DNA from 4 places in the Candidatus Brocadia sinica JPN1 genome. Region 3 is predicted to be linked to each of the others. Evidence: riboswitches for the same ligand, from Rfam matches in the RefSeq annotation. Region 3 holds a riboswitch; each other region holds the start of a gene.
What was found. A riboswitch is a leader RNA that binds a small molecule or an ion and turns the genes downstream of it on or off. The one in region 3 is predicted to bind cyclic di-GMP.

Region 1 (2,203 bases), 3.7 Mb from region 3:
CAAAGTCTTAGAAAAATATCATATACCTGCAGACACTCCCATTATTACTCAAATTTCACGGTTCGACTATTTAAAGGACCCTATCGGCGTTATTGAGGCGTATCGTTTGGTAAAAAAACGTATTGACTGTCAACTCATTATTGCCGGCGGTACGGCCACAGACGACCCGGAATCGACCAAGGTCTTTGCAGAGACAAAGGAAGTTGCTGGCAATGACGCTGACATACACATCCTCCCTATCCCTTCCGGCAGCGACATTGAGATCAATGCGCTCCAGAGGGCATCTGACGTTATTATTCAAAAATCACTTCGTGAAGGATTTGGACTTACCGTAACAGAGGCATTATGGAAGGCAAAACCAGTTGTCGCATCCGGCACAGGGGGTATTCCGTTACAGGTCAAACACAAATATAGCGGCCTCTTATGTCATAGTGTTGCCGGCGCAGCATTCGCCATTAAACAGTTATTAAACAGTCCTGAATATGCCAAAAGACTTGGTAAGAACGGCCATGAGCACATTAAGCAGAACTTCCTTCTTACCCGTCACTTAAAAGACTACATGCTCTTATTTCTGTGCATGTACCATCCCGAAGATATTGTTTACTTATAAAAAAGATTCATCGTTTCTCTGCCCAAATATTCATGCTTATTTTTTCTCAAGACGTTTTGGACTGGATTTTGAAAAATTACATGGTATATTTTACATTTATAGAGATCGGGCAAGATAAACTTTTTAAAAGTAAAAAAACATTTTATTGCATTCAAAAAGATAAAATAACTTATTAACATAAACAAATAAGACATTACGATAAAGGTAAACCCTGAGCAATCAGGGGGCGCAAAGTAAAGGGTCTTGCTAGCCGTTTAAGCGGTTTAAACAGTTTACGCCGCTTATGAGACAGCCTTACTGCCGAAGATGTTTAAGTGTATATCTTTGCAGTAAGGCTTTTTTATTTTCATTTGAGACGATTATCGTGAAACAAAGGGTTTCCAACGCCGTTAAGAAAATAAAGAAAATTTGAGTTTGAGCAGGAGAGAGGTGATGGGAAAACTTGTTTTCTGGTGCAGAATTTTTTTAAGCATTCTGGTCGTAGGTTTTTTCCACGCTTCAAGAATTTACGGACGAGAGCTTCTGAAAAAGAAGATGGTGGCAAGTACAGAGGTTACCATAGGGCAAGGAGCAAGGGGGGTTTTCCAGAGAGAGGAATTGGGAGGATTGAAAGAATGTCCATTGGGAAGAAATGAAAAATTAGAAGAAAAGGGAATTGCCATACAATCTGTAAATCAGTCCAAGAACATAGGTGTGCTTGTCCTTGCACACGGAGTACATCGCATGCACGGAGAACAGGTGCATGAAGAGCGCAATTCGGAGGCACTTCCCTTGTGGAATGCTTCTGTTCTGGAAGTGGTAAAGCCACTCACTGATAAATATCCGCTGGAAGTTGCCTTTGGTATGGCTGATCCGGATACCATAAAGGAAGCTGTTCATAGCTTAGAAGAAAAGGGCGTTTCTGAAGTGATCGTGGTGCCACTCTTCATCTCCTCTCACAGCCCAATCATAGGTAATTCCCGTTACATCCTGGGTATTCAGGAGAAATTGCCCGAAACTACCACTGTTAAATCCTTACCAAGGATAGAAAGCAGGATAAAATTTCGCATGTCAGGCGCTCTGGATGATAGCATGCTCGTTGCGGAAATTCTTTTCGAAAGGGCTATGGAGCTTAGCGCTAATCCGCCTAATGAAACGGTTATTCTGGTCGGGCACGGGCCTAATGATGAAAAAGAAAATAGACTCTGGCTGGCTGACATGGAAAAGCTAGCCTACTATGTTCGCGAGAAAGGCAACTTTAAGAAAGTTAAGGTTGCGACATGGAGGAGTGATGCCCCGGAGGAGATCAAAGAGAGGGCTATTCATGAGCTGAGAACAATGGTAGAGATGAGCGGCAAAGACGGGAAGGTCATTGCAATCCCACACTTACTCGCCACGGGTGGTGTAGAAAGTGAAATTGTGGCCGCTTTGAAAGGACTTCCCTATATCTTCAATGGCAAAACCCTATTACCCCATAGCAACATAACGAGGTGGGTAGAAATGCAGGTAGAAGAACAAATGAAAGAATCCACGGGGAGACAGCGATGAAAGAAAACCATTGTGATGAATTAAAATCCATTGATTATCCCATTCATTACCTTCGGTAAAGCAGGA
Region 2 (2,203 bases), 420 kb from region 3:
ACGATCGCAAGGTACACAGCTATAAAAGCCGATAGGGATATGCCCGCTTTGTCCACTCGTTCTCAGGATACCTGGCCTGAAGTTGTTCGTATGCCTCTTTAAGTCCTTTTGGATTTTTCGTATCTTTGTATAAGCATACACCTTTCAGATAAATTGCCTCCGGTGCTGAGTCACTTTTAGGAAAATCAGATAAAATCTTCTCCAGGTTTGAAAACGCCTCTTTGAATGCATTGTGGTCAAAATGAACTTTTGCAATACCCAGCAATAACAAAGGCATCAATTCTTCGGGAGAAAGAAAACCGACTGCCCTGTGATGTTCTTTGCCTTCCATATCAAGAATTATAAGGGTTGGAGTCCAGTTTATACTAAAATCCGTAGCAAGGGGCTGCGTATCATAGCGCACGCGCAGTGGAATTACAGAATCTCTGATAAATTCGGTAACGTCTTTATTTGGATACGAAACTGTATCCATCTGTTGGCATCCGATTCAGCCTGGGTTAAAGAAATCAAGTAACACTGGCTTTTTCTCCAATCGTGCCCTTGATAGGGCATTGTCCATTCCTGTTTCCCATATAATTTTGTTTTCCATACCCTTCCCTCCTTATAGTAAAGTTAATGATCGGCATCCGTAATGACCGAGATGCGCTTCCAGACTGGGTCAAATGGGCAATTTCACCCTATTTCGTGAGATTTATTCCCCGCTTTATGGGTTAAAAAGCGACAAAACAAGCGCAAAAAATGGCAATTTATAGCAGTTCTTACTCACTTTTGAAGCAAAAAAGTTCATTTGACCTAGTCTGTCAGCTTCACCCAACCTTATACGTTATTACGGTTCGATAGGATAGCCCGCCTTTTTCCAACTATTAACGCCTCCATCAAGGGCCTTTGTATTCTTATATCCCTTCTTTATGAATTCCGCTGCCTGACCGGCAGCGCTCGCTTCTTTGGGTCAGCCGCAGTAAAAGATAATCTCCTGATCTTTTGATAATGACGGTAACCTTGATTTAAATTCGTGCAGCGAAATCGCACCCTGCAGTTTCATTTGCCTGAATGTTGTCTCGTCGTCATATGCGCAGACGAGGAGCGTTGTGCCGGATTTCAACTTCTGGTAAACTTCTTTCGGAGTAATACGTACGGGTTCTGCCATAATACACCTCCCATTCTTTCTAAAAGTTGCCGGGGTAAGAATAAAAAGGCTTCTTAGGGCGTATTGCAATACGCCCCTACTTCTCTTTGTAAAATATATATCTCCTAAATCGTAAATATTCCTGGTTAAAAGACTATAGTCATCAAACTCAATTACTGAAAAACCAAACAAAAAAGCCTTACTGCAAAGATATTTATTAAACATCTTCGGCAGTAAGGCTGTCTCTTCGTAAGCCGTTTAAACAGTTTAAACGGCTTAAACTGTTTAAACAACTGATAAGACCCTTTACTTTGCGTCCCCTGATTACTCAGGATTTGCCTTTATCGTAATGTTCTTTTACCGCACTACTTCGTAAAAACCATTATTGAAACTTCATACTTATATAACATGCATAGTAACTTATCTCAAGCAAAAAAATAAAAGAAATAAAATTCCTATTGCACTATTCCACTTTTGTATGGTCAAATAAGAAGTTAAAATTTTGATTTATCATAACTATCCCTCTTGATAGTATCATTACTTATATGTCTATGCTAACAATACGAACACAATCCAGGTGAACGAAAAGGAGGTCTTATCCTGAACGCATATCTTGTTCTCATCCTTTGCCTTTACATCTTCAAAGAGACCTTTGAATACTGGGTTCAGTATCTCAATCTCAGACACATGAGAAGGGCTGGCGCAACTGTTCCATCTGAATTTGCGGGAAAGATAGACGAATCGGTACTAAAAAAAACAATTGACTACGAAACAGAAAAAACCCGTTTCAGCTTTATATCGTCAATATTCAGTAATATAATTACCATCATATTCATCTTTGGCGGTCTGCTGAATATCTATAATTCATGGATTGCTTCGCTGAACCTGTCATTTATCGTATCGGGATGGCTGTTCTTCTTACTTTTAGCCTATGGCTCCGAATTCCTATCCATACCTTTCAGCCTTTACCATACCTTTAAGATAGAAAATAAATACGGATTCAACGCCATGACCTCACGACTATGGGTATCCGATTTCATAAAAACGCTCCTGATTTCAACCGTCATGTTGTCGCTG
Region 3 (2,203 bases):
CTATGACAAGGGGGTATCGTTTGTCATAAGAAGCAACCTGAAAACCATAGATGAATTTACGATTTCGGACTTTGGATTTAGACTTTGGATTTTGAGGTGGAATTCCTAACTCTGAACTCAAAACCCTAAACTTTCCGTCCCTTTCGACTCTTTTCCCGTCTATTTCCTGATACACATACGGTCTTTTCTGGATGATCTTGTCATCTTTGAGACTAATTTCAAGGTCTCCGTCTTCAGTAACTTGCAATCCCTCTATACCATGATATGAAAATTGCACACGGGATGGACTTGCACCGGGTTTGACTACGATATCATATTCCATCTGCCGGTTATTCCCATAAAATTTCATGTCGATATTGTTATAAATGCCTTTGTAGACAACTGTCTTGTACGTGGGGATATTAGACTTCCACTTCTTCGGGTCGTTGCCAATGAAATAATTGACCTTGCCCTCCTGCAATCCCTCTGCAATTATTTCGGGATTGTTGTTGGCACTTAACGGAATAAGTTTTATGAGTTGAGGCGGTATCAGTGGAGAGTTGCAAGTTGAAACCTCGGGTTTCTGGTTTGAGGATTGCGGATTTGCAAGAGACACGGACAAACCAGTTTGTCCGTGCCACCCTGTATCTTGCTTGGGATGAAGCCCCGCACTACCACCCTTCCTGACCGATGACTGCTGACCGCCAACTAAGGACAGAGATACATCTCGCTTCGTAAAAAATGTCGCATGCCCACTGCCCTTCTCATAAAACTGTACCTTTTCATCCATCTGTCCGTCATTCTGGATGAAATACAAAGGCAACTTGCCATAGTTTTTCTGCACCTTTACTTCCGTTACACTATCTATCTGTTTCTGATTCTGACGAATACCTTCGTCGTGCCCTTGTGTCGGAACTACATTACCATGTCTCACGCTGGAACAATTTCCCAGTATTAAAAACAAACACGACATCAACAAATAAAATCCCAGCATATTTCTCTTCATTTTTGCTTCCTCCTTTTACTTGTGGTATGAAATGAAAAAATTTACTGTAAAGATATTCTCAAAAAAATCTTCGGCAATAAGGCTGTCTTTTGTAAGGCTGTCTTTGGGATGAGACGTCCCATCGGGAGCGTCTCTACATACAATCCGTGTTTGTTAAAGACCCTTTTCTTTTCGTCCCCTGATCACCCAGGGTTTGCATTTATCGTATGTTTTGCTTCTTTGTAACAACCCCCTCACCCCCTAGATAAGGGGGAATTTCCCATCCGTTATTTCTAACCAGAACGAGCCGGAAGCGTAAGATGAAAATTGAAGAATGCAAATTGCAAAATTAATTTTTTAACTGCTCGCTCTGTGCTGGTTCAGGCTTGTAGCCTGAACCGAAACGTTTTGTAATGAACGAGAAACTCAGTTTCTCTGCAATTGTGTTCCCAAACTGGAGTTTGGGAACAAGCGGAAACAAGCGGAAGCGGAAACGGATGCTTCAACAAGTTCAGCACTTGGTTTGGGAACAAGCAAGTGTAGTTTATTCGAATGATATTACTAAGGGAAGGGAAAGTCAAAGGAACAAAGGTTTACCTTTACAAAGTTTTTGGTTTACCAAAAAGGTAAACTATTTTTCGTTTGCTATATTATATGGAAGAGGACCAATGTCTGATAGCGTAAAGGGCTAGTTGTAGCCTGTCGGTAATCCCTGCCTTTTTATAGATATTGTTCAGGTGTTTTTTCACGGATTGTTCGGTCATATTCAAGCGTTTCATAATTTCCTTGTTCCGGTGACCCTTACAGATCATTTTAACTACGTCTCTCTCTTTCCCGGTAAGCTGGTGTATTTCCCCTGCGACATTTTTCACACAGGAGAGAATGTCTTTGAGTTTCTTCCGGTTGAACCAGAGCTCACCTGAGGCAACACTCTTTATTGCCTTCCTTAACTCTGGGGGGTTGGATTCGGTAGATAAGACACCAATAAGCCCTTGTGAGATAAACCCCAGGAGATTTTCATCTTCCAGCCGGGGAAGACAACCCGTCCACAAGAGCAGAATACCTATCGTGTGTTTGAAGAGGGTGTCAAGAGACATGCTTGAGAGGGCATGAAAATCAGTAATGAGGATATCTGGTTTTGCATTTATCACTTCTTTCTGACTAGAGACGTTAATCGTGCAATCGATTCCAGGACCGTCTTCTTTGTATTAATCGTTTAACGCCCTCTCCAAAAAGATT
Region 4 (2,203 bases), 3.8 Mb from region 3:
AAAGAGTTTTCCTGTCTTCGGCTGACGTGAATACATGACATCGCTGCTGGCATAACTCTTTGTGCTCCGATACACACTGCCATCCCATGAACGATCGGTGAGAGGAACATTATTTAAATTGTCCCAATTCGGCAAGCACCGTATGAGTTTAAGTCTTGGATAAACCTCTGTGATACTTTTGAAATTCGGCATATTTCCCGTGCCTCCGAATCTCCCAAACCAATTATACCATGCCCCATTAATGCCTGCCTTGGCTGCATAAAGACGATTTTCATACTCATTAACATTATTCGGTTGAGTAACACCTACCATATCTTTTGTAATAGTTACCCCTGAATTAAAGATCCTATCATCATCGACAAATTCAGTGTTCGAACCTTCTTGCACTAACATATCGTGAGTCAAAACATCTTTATCGGCACAATCTTTTATCACATTTACCCACCCCCAGTACATACTATAAGGTTCTCCAATCCATTTAGCATCTGGAAAATCTTGCAGCATTCTCTCCCGCAACTTCTTGAAAAATGCAGCTTTTCCTTCTTGATATGTTGCATACTTATGTACAATGGCATCATGCACCCGTCCAGATTCTGTCCCTGTCCAATAGGATAAAGAAGTTACACTATTCCTGTTTTTCTCCCAACGATAAAAAATGCCATTGAGACTTGGCTCATCATCCATATATCCTGCAAAGGTAAATGGCAAACTTGCGTCTTCATAGCCATGAAACATCGTCATGACTTTCTCGACAACCATATCAATAACTGCCTGTTGTTGAAAATCCCACATGGCGGAAAATTTGGTGGAGGTGCCTTGGAACCAACCTGACGCCAAATTGTAGGGGAACGTATCATAACTTTTCCACACCATGTGTTGGTTGTAAAAATCTTTTTCTGCTTGTGAATAAGTTTTCGTAGTATCTATAAACCTTTCATATCCAAATAAGTCAAAAGCCCAGTTCTTGGGGTCAATAAAATAGAATTTAAGATTAGCGTAGTCTTGCTTACCTTTATAGGTAGTATTAGTCTGTATTGCTATAGAATCATATCCCATTTGTTTTGCATATTTTGCATGCTCTGGTGATGTTCCTGTCCAGGCAATGCCGTAGAAATTCTTCCAGCCATCGTCTGCTGAAACCATAGACACGAATCCTGTTTCAGCTAAGAAAAACCCTTGGGTAATAATTAAAAAAATAAATCCTAAAAGATCATTTTTAACTTTCATAATTACTTCTCCCAACAAAAAGATTAGTAAAACAAACATGGCAACTTGGCATTCTTCATTCTTCATTGAAGACCCATAGCTTTGCGTCCCAATCTCACGATTGGTTTGCCTTTTTCAAATTTGCTACCTCTTTTGTAGGTCTAGCAAATTTATTAATCCATTCAGGTACCCAATCACCTCGCTTTCCCAATAATTAAGTGTGGATTTAGTATCTTTAGTCGTTAGATGGTAAAATTATCGGCAGATTTGTTAAAATATTTAGTGTTTGAGCGGAAATTCGTCTGATAGGCGGGTGATGTCCTGGATATGAAGCGTGGATTTGACGAGAATAATCCGTACGATAATTTGGCGTGACTATCGGGGAATCAGGAAAAGATAGGGTGAAAGCTGTTTGAGGTAAGACGGCGAGACAAGGAGCCGAGACTGTTTTTGTATGACGTAACGACGGTAACCAAGCCGTAGATAGAGGCGTTGCAGATAAAGCCGCCAGAGGTATTACCGAACCGGAACATAGGATAGTCACGAGAAAAAAGCTTCTTAATCAACGAAAAGACCAAAAGACTAAGGCTTTTCACTGCCTTTTTATTTTCCACTTCGGGGTGAACATCGTTCTAATGGTTCCCTTGGTCCGAGGATGAAGTGTATCTTGGCTGCAGTGAAGTTGATGGAAGTTATGGGTTCGGTGCGGGGCTAACTACGGGAAGGTCGTATAATTTAAAAATATACATCATCTAACGTATGCGGGTGTCTATGTGAATATCAAGGTGTGTCTCTTTACCTTTGATAATAGTTACTACGGTAGGTAAATCTTTTGTCATCTCTGATGATGAACGGAGCATTTCAATGCGATAAGTCCCTGCAGGCAAGGTGATACTGTATCTGCCATCATTGTCAGTCGCTACGGTCTCTACGGTCTTTCCTGATAAGGTCATGACCACAATTTTTACATCTATAGCCGGTTTTGTTTGAAGGTTCT

Region 1: another riboswitch for cyclic di-GMP. It lies ahead of BROSI_RS00455 (sirohydrochlorin chelatase); the one in region 3 lies ahead of BROSI_RS17365 (DUF7948 domain-containing protein).
Region 2: another riboswitch for cyclic di-GMP. It lies ahead of BROSI_RS15375 (rhodanese-like domain-containing protein); the one in region 3 lies ahead of BROSI_RS17365 (DUF7948 domain-containing protein).
Region 4: another riboswitch for cyclic di-GMP. It lies ahead of BROSI_RS00035 (LamG-like jellyroll fold domain-containing protein); the one in region 3 lies ahead of BROSI_RS17365 (DUF7948 domain-containing protein).

The regions. Positions count from the first base shown of each region.
Region 1 is NZ_BAFN01000001.1:112,877-115,079, forward strand. It holds gene BROSI_RS00445 (glycosyltransferase) at 1-610, shown strand, start outside; cyclic di-GMP riboswitch class I at 804-915, shown strand; gene BROSI_RS00455 (sirohydrochlorin chelatase) at 1,043-2,137, shown strand.
Region 2 is NZ_BAFN01000001.1:3,364,601-3,366,803, reverse strand. It holds gene BROSI_RS15380 (tetratricopeptide repeat protein) at 20-472, opposite strand; gene BROSI_RS20865 (thioredoxin family protein) at 488-589, opposite strand; gene BROSI_RS15375 (rhodanese-like domain-containing protein) at 950-1,147, opposite strand; cyclic di-GMP riboswitch class I at 1,353-1,476, opposite strand; gene BROSI_RS15370 (M48 family metallopeptidase) at 1,814-2,203, shown strand, end outside.
Region 3 is NZ_BAFN01000001.1:3,788,567-3,790,769, reverse strand. It holds gene BROSI_RS17365 (DUF7948 domain-containing protein) at 1-985, opposite strand, end outside; cyclic di-GMP riboswitch class I at 1,055-1,193, opposite strand; gene BROSI_RS17360 (response regulator transcription factor) at 1,615-2,115, opposite strand.
Region 4 is NZ_BAFN01000001.1:9,296-11,498, forward strand. It holds gene BROSI_RS00035 (LamG-like jellyroll fold domain-containing protein) at 1-1,227, opposite strand, end outside; cyclic di-GMP riboswitch class I at 1,264-1,347, opposite strand; gene BROSI_RS00040 (carboxypeptidase regulatory-like domain-containing protein) at 1,959-2,203, opposite strand, start outside.